DNA from 2 places in the Lysinibacillus sp. FSL M8-0337 genome. Region 1 is predicted to be linked to the other one. Evidence: riboswitches for the same ligand, from Rfam matches in the RefSeq annotation. Region 1 holds a riboswitch; the other holds the start of a gene.

Region 1 (7,768 bases):
AATTAATTATGAGTTACGCGCCTCCAAAAACCGTATCTCTATATACGCTAGGTTGTAAAGTAAATCATTACGAAACAGAAGCTATTTGGCAACTGTTTAAAGAAGAAGGCTATGAACGTACGGAGTTTGATCATAAAGCAGATGTTTATGTGATTAATACATGTACAGTAACAAATACGGGTGATAAAAAATCACGTCAAGTTATTCGCAGAGCTGTCCGTCAAAATCCGGATGCTGTTATTTGTGTAACAGGCTGTTATGCGCAAACATCGCCAGCAGAAATTATGGCTATTCCTGGTGTTGATATTGTGGTAGGAACACAGGACCGTACAAAATTACTAGGCTATATTGAACAATATCGTAATGAGCGTCAACCAATTAATGCTGTACGCAACATTATGAAAAACCGTGTATACGAAGAATTAGATGTACCGGCATTTACAGACCGAACACGTGCATCGTTAAAAATCCAAGAGGGTTGCAATAACTTCTGTACATTTTGTATTATTCCTTGGGCGCGTGGTTTAATGCGCTCTCGTGATCCTCAAGAAGTTGTCAAACAAGCACAGCAGTTAGTAGATGCTGGTTATCTCGAAATTGTACTAACAGGTATTCATACAGGGGGCTATGGTCAAGACTTAAAAGACTATAACCTTGCACAGTTGTTACGTGATTTAGAAGCGAATGTAAAAGGATTAAAACGTTTACGTATTTCTTCTATTGAAGCAAGCCAACTAACTGATGAAGTCATTGAGGTTTTACGTGACTCAAAAATCGTTGTAAATCATTTACACATTCCAATTCAATCTGGTTCGGATACGGTATTAAAACGTATGCGCCGAAAATATACAATGGCATTTTTCGGGGAGCGCTTAACAAAATTACATGAAGCCTTACCTGATTTAGCTGTTACTTCTGATGTAATCGTTGGGTTCCCAGGTGAGACAGAAGAAGAATTTATGGAAACCTACAACTTTATTCGTGACCATAAGTTTTCTGAATTACACGTTTTCCCATTCTCACCTCGTACAGGCACGCCAGCAGCACGTATGGAAGACCAAGTGGATGAGGACATTAAAAATGAGCGCGTGCATCGTCTAATCGCTTTAAACGACCAACTCGCAAAGGAATATGCTTGTCGTTTTGAAAATGATGTGTTAGAAGTAATCCCAGAGGAATTTGTTCACGATGGTAGTGATGAAGAAGGTTTATTAACAGGTTATACTGATAACTATTTAAAAGTAGTATTTGAAGGACCTGAAAACCTTATTGGCCAACTTGTAAAAGTAAAAATTACACAAGCAGGCTATCCTCATTCTAAAGGGCAGTTTGTACGCTTACTAGAGACGGTAAAATAATTGATAAAGGATTGTCTATCTATTGAAGATGGACAATCCTTTCCTTTTTTCCTTTATAATAATGCGCTTGTACGGGCATGATATTTAGTGTTTGTAGCAAGTATTTTTATTAGCTAGACTGGCTCTAGTGTTCGATTATTAGACGGAAACGTGAAAACATGTTATCATTCCAAAGAGGTACGGACAACTTAAGTTAGAAGGAGCGCTTGTTAAATGAAAACAAATTATGCAAGTATGATTGATCACACGTTATTAAAGGCGGATGCAACGAAAGAGCAAATTGAAAAGTTATGTGCAGAGGCTAAAGAATTTGGCTTTGCATCAGTTTGCGTAAATCCAACTTGGGTAAAATATTGCAGTGAGCTATTACAAGATTCAAATGTTTTAGTTTGTACGGTTATTGGTTTTCCATTAGGCGCTAATACAACCGCTGTAAAAGTATTTGAGGCAAAAGATGCAATTGCAAACGGCGCACAAGAAGTAGATATGGTTATTAATATTGGGGCATTAAAAGACCAAAACTTTGAATTAGTGCAAGCAGATATTGCGGCAGTGGTGGAAGCCGCTAAAGGCAGTGCGATTGTTAAAGTGATTATCGAAACATGTTTACTAACTGAAGAAGAGAAAGTAAAGGCATGTGAACTTTCAGTGGAAGCTGGAGCAGATTTCGTCAAAACGTCAACAGGTTTTTCTACAGGTGGAGCAACAGCAGAGGACATTGCCTTAATGCGTAAAACAGTTGGGCCAGAGCTAGGTGTAAAAGCTTCTGGTGGCGTTCGCAGTTTAGAAGATATGCAAAAAATGGTCGAAGCAGGTGCTACACGAATTGGGGCAAGCTCTGGTGTAGCGATTATGAAGGGCTTAATTGCAGATTCTAATTATTAATTTTCACATATCATTTAATAGCGGTCTTTAGAAAAATAGTGTACTGGGGATTTCTCCGGTACACTATTTTTTGATTACCACTAAATACCGTACTTAGAATCAACCATCTATATTACGCTAACCTGTCTATAGAATAATTAATTTTTCCTTCTCATATACTCGAATGACGTAAATGCCTTTTGAAAGGAGGATTTTATGTTTACGCAATTTAAATATTGGCGGCCTTATATCAGTCCATTCGACCCTTGTAAACCGATCGAAGTCAAGAGTTATTCAACACCTCCGCAATTGTATATAGGCTTTCAACCACCTGGACTACCACAATTTCAAACGGCTAAGGAAGCGCTGAAATTTGGCACTTTATGGCCTCAATTTTTTAGCCCATATCCGAATCCAGAGAGAGGTGAGATAAAAGGTGAGTAAAAAAATGCCACCAGAGTTTTATGAGCTTCTCGAGGCAATTCAGGCCATTGATTTTGTTTTAGTTGAATTAAATCTTTATTTAGATACACATCCTCACGATTATACAGCGATTACACAATTTAATGAAAATGCTGAAAAAAGTATGCGCTTAAAAATTGATTTTGAGCAAAAATTTGGACCACTCATGAACTTTGGTAGAAGCTATTCGAATTATCCGTTTAACTGGGTCGACACGCCATGGCCTTGGCAAGTGTAACATCTTATGAAAAACATTTGGATTAGGGGGAAAGATGTTTGTGGTATTATGAAAAAAAGCTCCAATATCCAGTGAAAGTTAGTACATGTAACCCGATGCTTGCGAAATTTTTAATAGAGCAGTATGGGGGTGCTGATGGGGAGCTGGCTGCAGCACTTCGGTATATGAATCAGCGTTACACTTTACCTGATAAAGTAGTTGGTTTGCTGACGGATATAGCGACGGAAGAGTTTTCACATCTCGAAATGATTGCGACGATGATTTATAAATTAACGAAGGACGCCACGCCACAGCAGTTAAAAGAAGCGGGAATTGGTGATTATTATGTTAATCATGATAAAGCTTTGTTTTATCAAAATGCAGCCGGTGTGCCATTTACCGCAAGCTACATTCAGGCAAAGGGGGATCCCATTGCTGACCTTTATGAAGATATTGCAGCAGAAGAAAAGGCGCGTGCCACATACCAATGGATTATTGATTTATCAGATGACCCTGATTTAAATGATAGTTTAATTTTCTTAAGAGAAAGAGAAATCATCCATTCTCAACGCTTTAGAGAAGCGGTCGAACTATTAAAAGAAGATGGCAACACGAAGAAAATATTTTAAAACACAGCATAAGGGAAAATGTTCGTACATGTATGTTTGCTTCCTTCCTTTGATAAAAAACGTAGATGAGAGAAAACATAGCCGATAAGGCGGCAACGCTCGTGGACAACAACCTATAGCGAGCGTCAACAGCATAGCAATTAAGTGTTAGATTGTTGGTAGTCAATCTAACACTTTTTCTTATTTTTCTAATTTGCTTATTCAATATTGGAAAATTGCGCAATATCTTTACGATGGCCAATCATGACTAAAATATCTTCTTGTTCAATTAATTGTTCTGGAGATGGAGAGATAATGATATCTACGCCTCTTACAATGGCAATAACACTGACATTGTATTTAGCGCGTAAATCTAAATCGCGTAAATTTTTATTGGCCATTTTGGGAGGAATCATAATTTCTTCTATACTATAGTCTTTCGATAACTCAATATAATTTAACATATTAGGGGAGAGCAACTGATTTGCTACTCGTTCACCCATATCGCGTTCAGGATAAATAATCCAATCTGCGCCTACTTTATCTAATACTTGCCCATGTCTTTTACCGAGCGCTTTAGCGATAATTTTTTTTATGCCCAGTTCTTTTAGCAATGAAACCGTTAAAATACTTGATTGCATATCGTTACCAATGGCAACAATGACACAATCGAAATTTCCTATGCCGATGGAGGTTAGTGCCTTCTCTTCAGTCGTATCTGCAACAACTGCATGTGTTACATAAAGCTCGGCATCTTCAACCCGCTCCTCGTTAATATCGATTCCAAGCACCTGTTGGCCAGCTTCGTGTAATCTTCTAGCCACACTTACTCCGAATCTGCCTAAGCCGATGATGGCATATTGATTGATGGTCATAGTCGTTAGCTCCTCTTGAATTTAATTAACCAATCATTATATTTCCTTTTGGATGATGGAAAGCTTCTGGCTTTCGTCGTTTTGTAATAGCAAAAGCAATCGTTAGAGGACCGAGTCTACCAGCAAACATTGTTAAAATAATGACTATACGACCAGCAGGCGTCAACTCAGGAGTTAGCCCCATGGAAAGTCCAACAGTACCAAAGGCAGAAGTAGCCTCAAACAAATACATCATAAAACTATGTTTTTGTTCGGTAATGCTAAGAAAGATGGTGACAAACACCACAATGACCATCCCACACATTGCCACGGTTAATGCCTTTAAAATGGTTTCAATCACAATTCTACGACGAAATAAAACGACATCTTCCTTCCCTCTAATTTGCGCCCAAAGCGTAGCAGCTAAAACGGCAAACGTTGTTATTTTAATCCCACCAGCGGTAGAACCAGACCCCGCTCCGATAAACATCAATAAAATAGTTAAAAACAATGTAGAGTGAGTCAAATCCCCGATAGGTAAAGTATTCGATCCAGCAGTCCTTGGTGTAACAGCCTGATAGAAAGAGCCCAAAATTTTACCCATTCCCGTTAAATCACCAATTGTTTTACTATTGGTATATTCAAATAAAAATATTAAAAGGGTAGAACCTACTGTTAAAATAACTGTGGCTGATAATACAATTTTAGAATGGACCGAAAGACGTTTTGTTTCACGATATTCATATAACTCATTCATGACGATAAACCCTAAACCACCAATTGTAATCAGCGCGCAAATGGTTAACACAACAAATGGGTCAGCTACATACGCTGTTAAACCTTGGAACCCTCCCATTAAGTCGAAGCCAGCATTGTTAAAGTTCGAGATCGAGTGGAAAAAACCAAAGTAAATGGCTTTACCAATCGGCATATCAAATGAAAAACGAATCGATAAGATAAGGCCTCCAATTAGTTCAATAAGTGCTGTAAATAACAAAATTCTTTTCACCAATTTCACAAGACCAGCCATCGAAATATTATTAAAGGCTTCTTTTAACAATAGCCTTTCTTTTAAAGAGATTTTCTTCCCTAACAACAAAAAAAATAATGTTGCAAAAGTCATAAATCCTAAGCCCCCGATTTGAATAAGAGCCAGAATAACAATTTCACCAAACATTGTAAAGGTGTCTCCTGTATCAACTACAATTAACCCGGTTACACATGTGGCGGAAGTAGCAGTAAATACTGCATTTAAAAAAGGTAGGCCATTTCCATTCTCTGTAGCAATCGGCAAAGTGAGCAAACATGCCCCAATAAAAATAATAATGGCAAAACCAAGTACAAGAATTTTTGGTGGACTTAAATAATGTATCAATTTTTTCATCGATGTCTCCTAACTGTTTACAAAACATGTGAGCCTTTCATATCCATATTTGGGCATAAGAAAAAGACCCTCATGGTTAGAATGTTGGATTGGGCATCACAAAAAAACTAATGAACTAATGGTGGTCTTTATGACCTCCTTCGCTTTAGCCGACGAAGTTAGCTGACGGGTAGGATGGCGAAAGAGAACTCATCCCTTCTACATATGCAGAATTAACCCCAAAATATTGGGTCCTCCGTACTCAAAAAATTTGAGATTTGGCTGTTATGAAATTGAATGGGATTATTTTACGCCCAACTATTAATTTTTGTAAAGCCCTTATTTAAAATTAAATTTCTTCACCTTATTGTTCACGTTAAAGCGCTATAAAATTCGGACAAAGTGGGTGTAAAAAATTCTCTGCGCTATTTCGAATACTTTCTATTGACCGTTAAAAGACAATACGGTATAATTTTTTAGTACACAACAGTTAGTTATTAGCCTAATTCGTTTGTGTATTGACGTGTGTTCGGAGGGAGGGAAAGAGAGATGTCAAAAACTGTCGTTCGCAAAAACGAATCGCTTGAAGATGCTCTTCGCCGCTTCAAACGTACTGTATCAAAAAGTGGTACAATTCAAGAAGTTAGAAAGCGCGAGTTCTACGAAAAACCTAGCGTAAAACGTAAAAAGAAATCAGAAGCTGCACGTAAACGTAAGTGGTAATTTAATTTCCCATTAAAAATCCCTACGTTCAAAACACGCAATTGTATGATTCACTGAGCAGACAATGATATACCTGGAATTAATTGCACTAGCGATTAATTCTGGGTATTTTGCATGATGCTCCATTTTGCGGTACATATTCGAAAAAAGGCCGAATGAAGTCACCCTAGATTTCGTTCGGTTTTTTCATTGCCATTGTCAAAGCAACTTTCAATCCATCCAACAGAAGATAAAAAACAACCTTTCATTAAAATTTCACTGTATAATAAAAATAAACAAGATTTTGTGAAACTTATTACAAATTCTCTCGTATATACAATAGAGAAGCATGTTAGAAGGGAGGGAAAAAGATGCGGCAAAAAAGGAGAATACTAACCTATATCATCATCATTTGGATGACAGTTTTGGTAGCGTTTCCATTGACTACAGCTTTCGCGAGTAGCAAGGTTTACCACGTACCGATTCATGATGAAGTAGAACGTGGACTTCACGCATTTTTGGAACGAGCTTTTAAAGAGGCAGAAGAAAATTATGCAGAAGCGATTGTACTGGAGATACATACGCCGGGTGGATTTGTCAATGCAGCTAGTGACATCGCCATGCTTATGGATGCCACAAAAATTCGTACAATTGCTTTTATAAACAAAGATGCGCATTCCGCTGGTGCTTTTTTAGCCTTACATGCAGATGAAATATACATGGTACCAAATGGAACAATAGGCGCAGCGGCTGTCATCGATTCAGTGGGCAATGCAGCGGACAATAAAGCGCATAGTGCGTGGTTAGCACAAATGCAGGCAGCAGCCGAAACATCTGAACGTGACCCGAAATATGCATTAGCAATGGCTGATCCAAAGATTAATTTGCCAGAATATCGTGCTGGGGGAGATAATTTATTAACATTATCTGCTGCAGAAGCAAAAAAGGTCGGCTATTCTGAAGGAACAGTTGCTAACTTTCAAGAGCTTTTGGCGGAAACGGGGTTAAAAGGTAGTGATATTGTACCGATTGAGCCAACATTCGCTGAAAAAATTGCTCGTTTTATTACGAACCCGCTAATTATACCTATTTTGTTGTCCGTTGCTAGTTTAGGGCTTGTAATGGAGCTCTATTCGCCTGGATTTGGCGTTCCGGGTATAATGGGGTTGTCAGCTCTCGGATTATTTTTCTTCGGACATATGGTGGCAGGCTTTGCAGGATATGAAACATTGTTACTTTTCATCGCAGGGCTAGCCCTCGTCATCGCAGAATTTTTTGTCCCCGGAGGCATTGTTGGTATTTTAGGTGGTGTGCTTATAATACTTAGCTTGCTGCTAGCA
Region 2 (7,768 bases), 1.8 Mb from region 1:
AGTTGCCGATTTAGTTGGTAGAGGGCGATTCCCCCACCAGAGCTTTTTAAAAGGTTGGTCTAAAAAAGATTATGAGGCTGTTGCTGAAGCGTTGGAAATGATGAACATTACAGAATTTGCTGATCGCCATATTGATGAATTATCAGGGGGACAAAGACAGCGTGTATGGATTGCCATGGCATTAGCGCAGCAAACAGATATTTTATTTTTAGATGAGCCAACAACTTACTTAGATATTACGTACCAAGTAGAAATTTTAGATTTACTGACTGATTTAAATCGTAAATATGGCACGACCATTGTCATGGTGTTACACGACATTAACTTATCAGCACGTTATGCAGATTATATATTTGCCCTACATGAAGGGAAGCTCGTAGCAGAAGGACCACCATCTGACATTATTACAAATTCATTAATTAAAGATATATTTGCACTCGACTGTATAGTAATGGAAGACCCTGTATCCCATTCACCATCCGTCGTACCAATTGGACGACACCACAACCAAATTGACAATATAGCGCTGAAATCAAAATCAAGCTAACAAAGTAGCGATGCATTTCATTGACATGACAAGGGAAATTGAACAGGAGTTAGACGCTTGTTTCCTTTCCCTTGTCTTGTTTCTTTTTCTCATAAAAAAATGCCACCTCCTTTTATCAGGAAGTGGCATTTTTTGATTTAAATTTCTCCATGCATCGGGTCATTTTTATGCTTAGGCCCAATCATGTTGAATAAAATATTAAGGATTATCGCTGTAACCGAACCACAGACGATACCATTTGACGTAAGAACCGATACGTATGATGGCAATGATGCGAAAATATCTGGAACAACCGATACACCTACACCAAGGCCAACTGCAATCGCAGCAATCATGGCGTTTTCTGCTGACTCATTCATAACAGGTACTAGCATGCCCATACCTTGTGTAATTACCATACCGAACATCGCCAACATTGCCGCACCAAGTACTGGTGTTGGAATAATTGTTGTGAGTGCTGCGATTTTTGGTAGGAAGCCAAGTGCTACTAGTAAACCACCTGTGATGTAGATGACTTTGCGATTTTTTACGCCAGACATACGCGTAAGCCCTACGTTTTGTGAGAAAGTAGTATATGGGAAGGCATTGAAAATACCACCAATAACAGAAGCAAGACCTTCTGAACGATAACCACGTGCTAAATCTTTTGAATCTAATTTTTTATTGCAAATATCGCTCAATGCAAAATAGACACCTGAAGATTCTACTAAAGAAACCATCGCGACAAGCGTCATAGTTAAAATCGCTGTCGCATCAAACGTTGGCATTCCGAAATAGAACGGTTGAACCATATGGAATACACCCGCATCTGACACAGGACTGAAATCCACTTTACCCATAAATGCGCCTAGCACTGTACCGACAACTAAGCCAATTAAAATTGAAATGGCACGCACAAAGCCTGTAGTAAAACGGTAAACGACTAAAATAATTACTAATGTAATAAATGCTAAAGCCACATTAGAACCCGATGCAAAGTCTTCTGCACCTTGTCCACCCGCCATATTGTTCAATGCAACTGGTAATAAAGAGATACCAATAATGGACACAACAGAACCTGTTACAACTGGTGGGAAGAATTTTACAAGCTTACCGAAGAAGCCTGCAATGACCATAACGATTAAACCTGATGCAATAATGGAGCCATAAATATCGGTAATGCCTTGTTCAGGGTTTGTCCCAATTGCAATAATTGGACTTACTGCTGTAAAAGTACATCCTAAAACTACTGGTAAACCAATACCGATAAATTTACCTGAATACACTTGAAGTAATGTTGCGATCCCACACATCATAATGTCAATCGCTACTAAATAAGTCATTTGCTTTGAATCAAAACCTAAAGCGCCACCAATAATAAGCGGAACTAAAATCGCACCTGCATACATCGCAAGTAAATGTTGAATAGCTAGCGTCGTTGACTTAAAGGCATTCATTACGCGCGATCCTCCGTTGCAAATGTTACTTTGCCGTCTTCTAAAGAATCCACAATTGCTAATGATTCAACGCGAACACCTTGCTCACGTAATAATTTTCCACCGTCTTGGAAGCCTTTTTCAATCACGATGCCGACACCGACAACATGAGCCCCTGCTTGCGCTGCAATATCAAGTAATCCTTTTACCGCTTCACCGTTTGCTAGGAAATCGTCGACGATTAAAACATTGTCATCTTTACTTAAAAAATTACAAGATACTGAAATATCATTTGTTTCATTTTTTGTGAAAGAATGTACTTTTGACGAATAGAGATTATCTGATAATGTTAAAGATTTACGTTTACGAGCAAATACTACTGGTGCACCGATTTCAAGACCTAACATTACAGAAGGTGCAATTCCTGAAGATTCAATTGTTAGCACTTTAGTAATAATTTCATCAGAGAAGCGATTTGCAAATTCATGCCCAATTTCTTTCATAAGCTGTGGATCAATTTGATGATTTAAAAAAGAATCAACTTTTAATACAGACGAAGATAAAACTTTACCTTCCTGCATAATTTTGTCACGTAATAACTTCATTGCTGCTTTTCCTTCTTTCTTAAAATAATAAAAACGCTGAATACTTTGATTCCATTCATCTACGAGTGGAGCAAGGCATTCAGCGTAAAAACGTCGAAACTAATAGAAAACATCATCGCTAGTATGAGTTTTTCTAAAGCAATGCTACCCATAGTCGATTCATTTACGGTAAATCGGTAGAAACTTACGAGCCATATTCTCGCTATTATATGAGTGAAACAGTATTAAGCTGGTTGAACTTTCTTATTATAAATATCCATTTTTATAATTTCAATATGAATATGCATAATAAGCTGATGCATGTCTTCTTTCGGCAGATGCTTATATCTAGAGCTGAAAAAAGTTTAAATTTTCGGAATTTAATGGTATTTACACATTATTTCATGGTAAACGTTCGTGTTTTGCAATCAATGCTCTGATTATATCAGACTATTTTCGACCTTGCTAGTCATTATTTAGATAAATGGAAAGGTACGGTCATAATGACGACATTTTTGTGAAATAACAGCGATGTACGAATTAATAGACTCGACTGATTGTGTAACATGTGATGCCAACCTTTCTTCGGTAAAAACTGTGGAATGACTACTGTTACTTGATAGCCTGTTTTCGCATATTGGTGTTCTACCTTATCAATAAATTTTTTTAAAGGTTGCGTAATGCTTCGATATGGCGAATAGTACGTAACGAGACGTATATCTGGTTGCCATGCCTTCCACTTTTCCTCAAAGGCTTTGGCATCAGCCTGATCAAATGCTACATAAAAGGCAATAATTTTTTCCACATTCAACGATTGCACATAATGCAGTGAATTTTCTACCACTTTTGTAATCCCCGCTACCGGTACAATAAAAACATTTCCGTCTACTATTGGCAATGCTTCTCCATTTAGTCGTAGTTGTTCTCCGACTGCATTGTAATGCTGCTTAATGCGATGAAACATCCAAATAATCATTGGTAAAAAGATAAATACTGGCCATACTTGAGGTAATTTTGTAACAAAGAACATCATCGCCACTACAAAGGAAATGGCTGCACCTATTGTATTTATAGCGAATTTCGTCACCCATCCATTTGGCTTTTCACGCCACCATTTTCGCATCATACCAGTCTGCGCTAATGTAAATGGTATAAAGACCCCTACTGCATAAAGAGGAATTAAATGCTCTGTTGCACCGTCGAACAACACAATAAGGACAATCGCTGCTAATCCGAGCATCATAATCCCGTTGGAATAACCAAGTCGATCTCCACGAATTTGAAAAATTCTTGGTATAAAGCCGTCTCTTGATAAATTAACTGCGAGTAAAGGAAATGCTGAATAACCTGTATTGGCAGCAAGTACTAAAATCATAGCTGTCGTACCTTGCACGATATAATAAAATACATTGCGTCCAACACTCGCTTCAGCAATTTGAGAGACAACCGTTGCTTGAGCGTTTGGCACAACTCCGTAAAAATAAGCTAAGCCAACGATACCAATAAACAGCACTGCTAAAATACTTCCCATTGCTAATAGCGTTTTCGCTGCATTATTTGGTGCAGGGCTTTTAAAATTCGGGATAGCATTGGATATCGCTTCTACGCCCGTCAATGCCGAGCTTCCTGAAGCAAATGCCTTTAATAATAAAAACAAACTAATGCCCGCAACTGGCGTCCCGATTTTTGGATGTAACTCAGCGGGAACTTGCCCAGTTGCGACGTTATAGATACCTAACCCAATAAGCATTAACATCACAACAACGAACAAATATACAGGATACGCTAAAACAGATGCTGATTCTGTAACGCCACGTAAATTTAATAGTGTTAGGCAAATAACAAAAAACACTGCAATCGGTACATTATAAGCATGTAAACTTGGAAATGCTGATGTAATAGCATCTGTCCCAGCAGACACACTAACTGCAACCGTTAAAATATAATCAACGAGTAATGACCCACCCGCTACAAGACCTGCATTAACGCCTAAGTTTTCACGGGACACTACATATGCCCCACCACCATGTGGATAGGCGAAAATAACTTGTCGATAGGATAACGTGAGTGCCACAAGGAGCACCACTACCCCTGCTGCAATCGGTAACGAATACCAAAAGGCAACCGTACTTACTGTCATGAGCACAAGTAAAATTTGCTCTGGTCCGTACGCTACTGATGACAATGCATCAGATGATAGTATAGCTAATGCCTTTGTTTTACTAAGCTTTTGTTCCCCTAATGCATCGGATCTCAATGGTTTACCGATAACATAACGTTTGAATGAGGATTTCATTTTTAACACCTTCTAGATTTTTAGAGTGTGTTTCGCCTTTCTAAATCAATTACACCTTTGCATACTCGCTCTTTCTAGCTACTTGGGCTTTGGGTGCCAAATGACAACAAAAAACGTCTACAAGTCATCACCAAATACGACTTGTAGACGTTGTAACGTCTGACAAGCTCCAACTTTTCTGCTCTTAACGCTTACGAGGTTAGCTGTCGGATTCGGGCCTGAGTAGCCCTACTCTTGTAAAGAGATTCACCCCAAGAATTGTAGAGACAATCCATCAAAATTGGGTCCCCCGCGTTTAGTTGCTTCAGCGATTTAGAAATTTGAAACTTTTATAATGATGTCATATTACGCCTGTATTAATAAAAAGTAAAGAACAGATTATACGGTTTTCGTAAATTTTTTCCTTATATGTAGAAGCCCATTACTGGTAACAGTTTCGGATTATTTTTGCTGATTTCCATGGTTTTATTCGCGATTTAACTCACTTCAGCAGTGATTTCCCTTTGTTTTTTGGCAATGATAAAAAAATTGAGCAAACTTCTTCACATTTTTCAGTTCTAGCTATAGAATAGTAGTATCATTATTTTCCTATAGGAAACTTTATTTCACTAACGATACTTTTTGAAACGAGGGAACAACATGGCCTATAAACCGATTAAGAAGTCGGCAGCCGAAGCTGTTTTAGATGGCGACATAAAAGGCTGGCAACGTATTTTACCCTTTCTAGGTCCGGCATTTATTGCAGCGGTTGCCTATATCGATCCCGGCAACTTTGCCACAAATATTACGGCTGGCTCGCAGTACGGTTATTTACTTCTTTGGGTTATTGCCTTTTCTAATTTAATGGCTGTACTAATCCAATCTTTATCAGCAAAACTTGGCATTGCAACAGGAAAGAATTTGCCGGAAATAGCAAGAGAGAACTTTTCTAAAAAAACTTCTATATTTTTATGGATACAGGCTGAACTTGTAATTATCGCAACTGATCTTGCAGAGTTTATCGGTGCTGCCCTCGGTCTATATTTATTATTTAACATCCCAATGCTACCAGCGGCACTAATTACGGCAATCGGCTCATTCGCCATTTTAGAGCTACAACGCAGAGGTTTTAGAGCTTTTGAAGCTGGTATTTCTGGTATGGTGCTAATTGTAGTACTCGCATTTGCGTTCCAGACATTTTTAGCTCAACCTAATTGGGGTGAAGTAACACTCGGAATGCTGACACCACATTTCGATGGAGTCGATTCCCTATTACTTGCAACAGGTATTTTAGGAGCTACTGTTATGCCGCATGCAATCTATTTACATTCTTCCTTAACGCAAAATCGCGTTATTGGTCGTAATGACAATGAAAAGCGACGTATTTTCCGTTTCGAGTTTATCGATATTGTAATTGCAATGATTATTGCTGGGGCGATTAATATGAGCATGCTGATTATTGCAGCAGCGGTGTTCCATACGCAAGGATTAGTAGTTGAGGATTTAGACATTGCCTATAATGGATTACGAGATGCACTTGGCCCTATGGCAGCCGTTTCTTTCGGTCTTGGTCTTCTTATTGCAGGGCTTGCAAGCTCTTCTGTCGGTACATTAGCAGGAGATGTTGTTATGCAGGGCTTTATCCAGCGTAGAATTCCTCTCTATTTGCGCAGAGCCATTACAATGATTCCACCACTGGTCATTATTGCATCTGGCGTCAATGCAACCTATGCGCTTGTGTTAAGCCAAGTAATCCTGTCATTCGGTATTGCCTTTGCGCTTATCCCGCTTGTGATGTTCACAAGTAAAAAGGACATTATGGGTAGCCTCGTCAATCACCGTATCACAACAATTCTTGGCTGGTGTGTCGTTGTCATCGTCGTAGCGTTAAATATCTACCTATTATGGGAAACGCTATTTGCTTAATAAAATAAGGCTGAACTAAACGAAAAAGTGTTAAAGTGACTGCGTCACTTTAACACTTTTTACTATGACAATTATCCGTTCCTGCGGGGTTCATTGGCTGACAGATGCGTTCAACAAAAATAAAAACTGCCCTAACATTTAGGACAGTTCTCATTATTATTTTTCCACTTTTAAATCACATTTTTGTAGTGGAATCATTTTTGTTTTATGTTTTATTTTATAGCCTAGCCACAATATAACAAAGAGTGGGATACCAATATATGAAACAAGAACGCCATACCAGTCAATTGAATCACCAGTGAATGCTGTATAGTTTTGACCAATGACTACAATCATACATACGGTGAAAGCAAAGAGCGGACCAAATGGATATAGCTTTGCTTTATATGGTAGTAATTTTGAATCCAACCCTTGTGCTTCAAACGCTCGGCGGAAGCGATAATGACTAAAGGCAATACCAAGCCATGCAATGAAGCCTGACATCCCAGAAGCGTTTAGAAGCCACATATAGACAACGCCATCACCAAAAAATGATGCTAAAAATGCTAGACAGCCTACTGCCAATGTAAGCAGTAATGCATAAATTGGAATGCCGCGACGGCTTAATTTTGTGAAAATTTTAGGTGCATGTCCATCTACCGCTAATTGCCATAACATACGTGATGATGCATATAAACCAGAGTTACCTGCAGACAACATTGCAGTTAAAATAATAGCATTCATTAATGAGGCAGCAAAAGCAATGCCTAAGCGATCGAATACTAATGTAAATGGAGATACCGCAATATCTTCAGATAATAAGCGCGCATCCGTAAATGGAATCAACATCCCAATCGCCGCAATCGCTAAAATGTAAAATAAAATAATACGCCAGAAGACGGATTTTACAGCCTTTGGAATGTTCTTTCCAGGGTCATCCGTTTCGCCAGCAGTAATACCTAATAACTCTGTTCCTTGGAACGAGAAACCAGCTGCTAAAAATATACCGAATGTTGCAAGGAAGCCACCATGGAATGGACCA

Evidence for each region. Region 1 has a riboswitch for cyclic di-AMP ahead of MKY08_RS14350 (TrkH family potassium uptake protein). Riboswitches for the same ligand answer to the same signal wherever they lie in the genome.
Region 2: another riboswitch for cyclic di-AMP. It lies ahead of MKY08_RS01130 (APC family permease); the one in region 1 lies ahead of MKY08_RS14350 (TrkH family potassium uptake protein).

Annotation. Positions count from the first base shown of each region.
Region 1 covers NZ_CP151996.1:2,993,750-3,001,517, reverse strand. The annotation lists gene mtaB (tRNA (N(6)-L-threonylcarbamoyladenosine(37)-C(2))-methylthiotransferase MtaB) at 9-1,358, shown strand; gene deoC (deoxyribose-phosphate aldolase) at 1,572-2,243, shown strand; gene MKY08_RS14370 (spore coat associated protein CotJA) at 2,439-2,666, shown strand; gene MKY08_RS14365 (spore coat protein CotJB) at 2,671-2,922, shown strand; gene MKY08_RS14360 (manganese catalase family protein) at 2,961-3,530, shown strand; gene MKY08_RS14355 (TrkA family potassium uptake protein) at 3,728-4,384, opposite strand; gene MKY08_RS14350 (TrkH family potassium uptake protein) at 4,410-5,747, opposite strand; cyclic di-AMP (ydaO/yuaA leader) riboswitch at 5,880-6,020, opposite strand; gene rpsU (30S ribosomal protein S21) at 6,276-6,449, shown strand; gene MKY08_RS14340 (nodulation protein NfeD) at 6,845-7,768, shown strand, end outside.
Region 2 covers NZ_CP151996.1:231,171-238,938, reverse strand. The annotation lists gene MKY08_RS01145 (ABC transporter ATP-binding protein) at 1-547, shown strand, start outside; gene MKY08_RS01140 (nucleobase:cation symporter-2 family protein) at 685-1,983, opposite strand; gene MKY08_RS01135 (xanthine phosphoribosyltransferase) at 1,983-2,567, opposite strand; purine riboswitch at 2,699-2,800, opposite strand; gene MKY08_RS01130 (APC family permease) at 3,019-4,842, opposite strand; cyclic di-AMP (ydaO/yuaA leader) riboswitch at 5,017-5,162, opposite strand; gene MKY08_RS01125 (Nramp family divalent metal transporter) at 5,482-6,747, shown strand; gene MKY08_RS01120 (amino acid permease) at 6,904-7,768, opposite strand, start outside.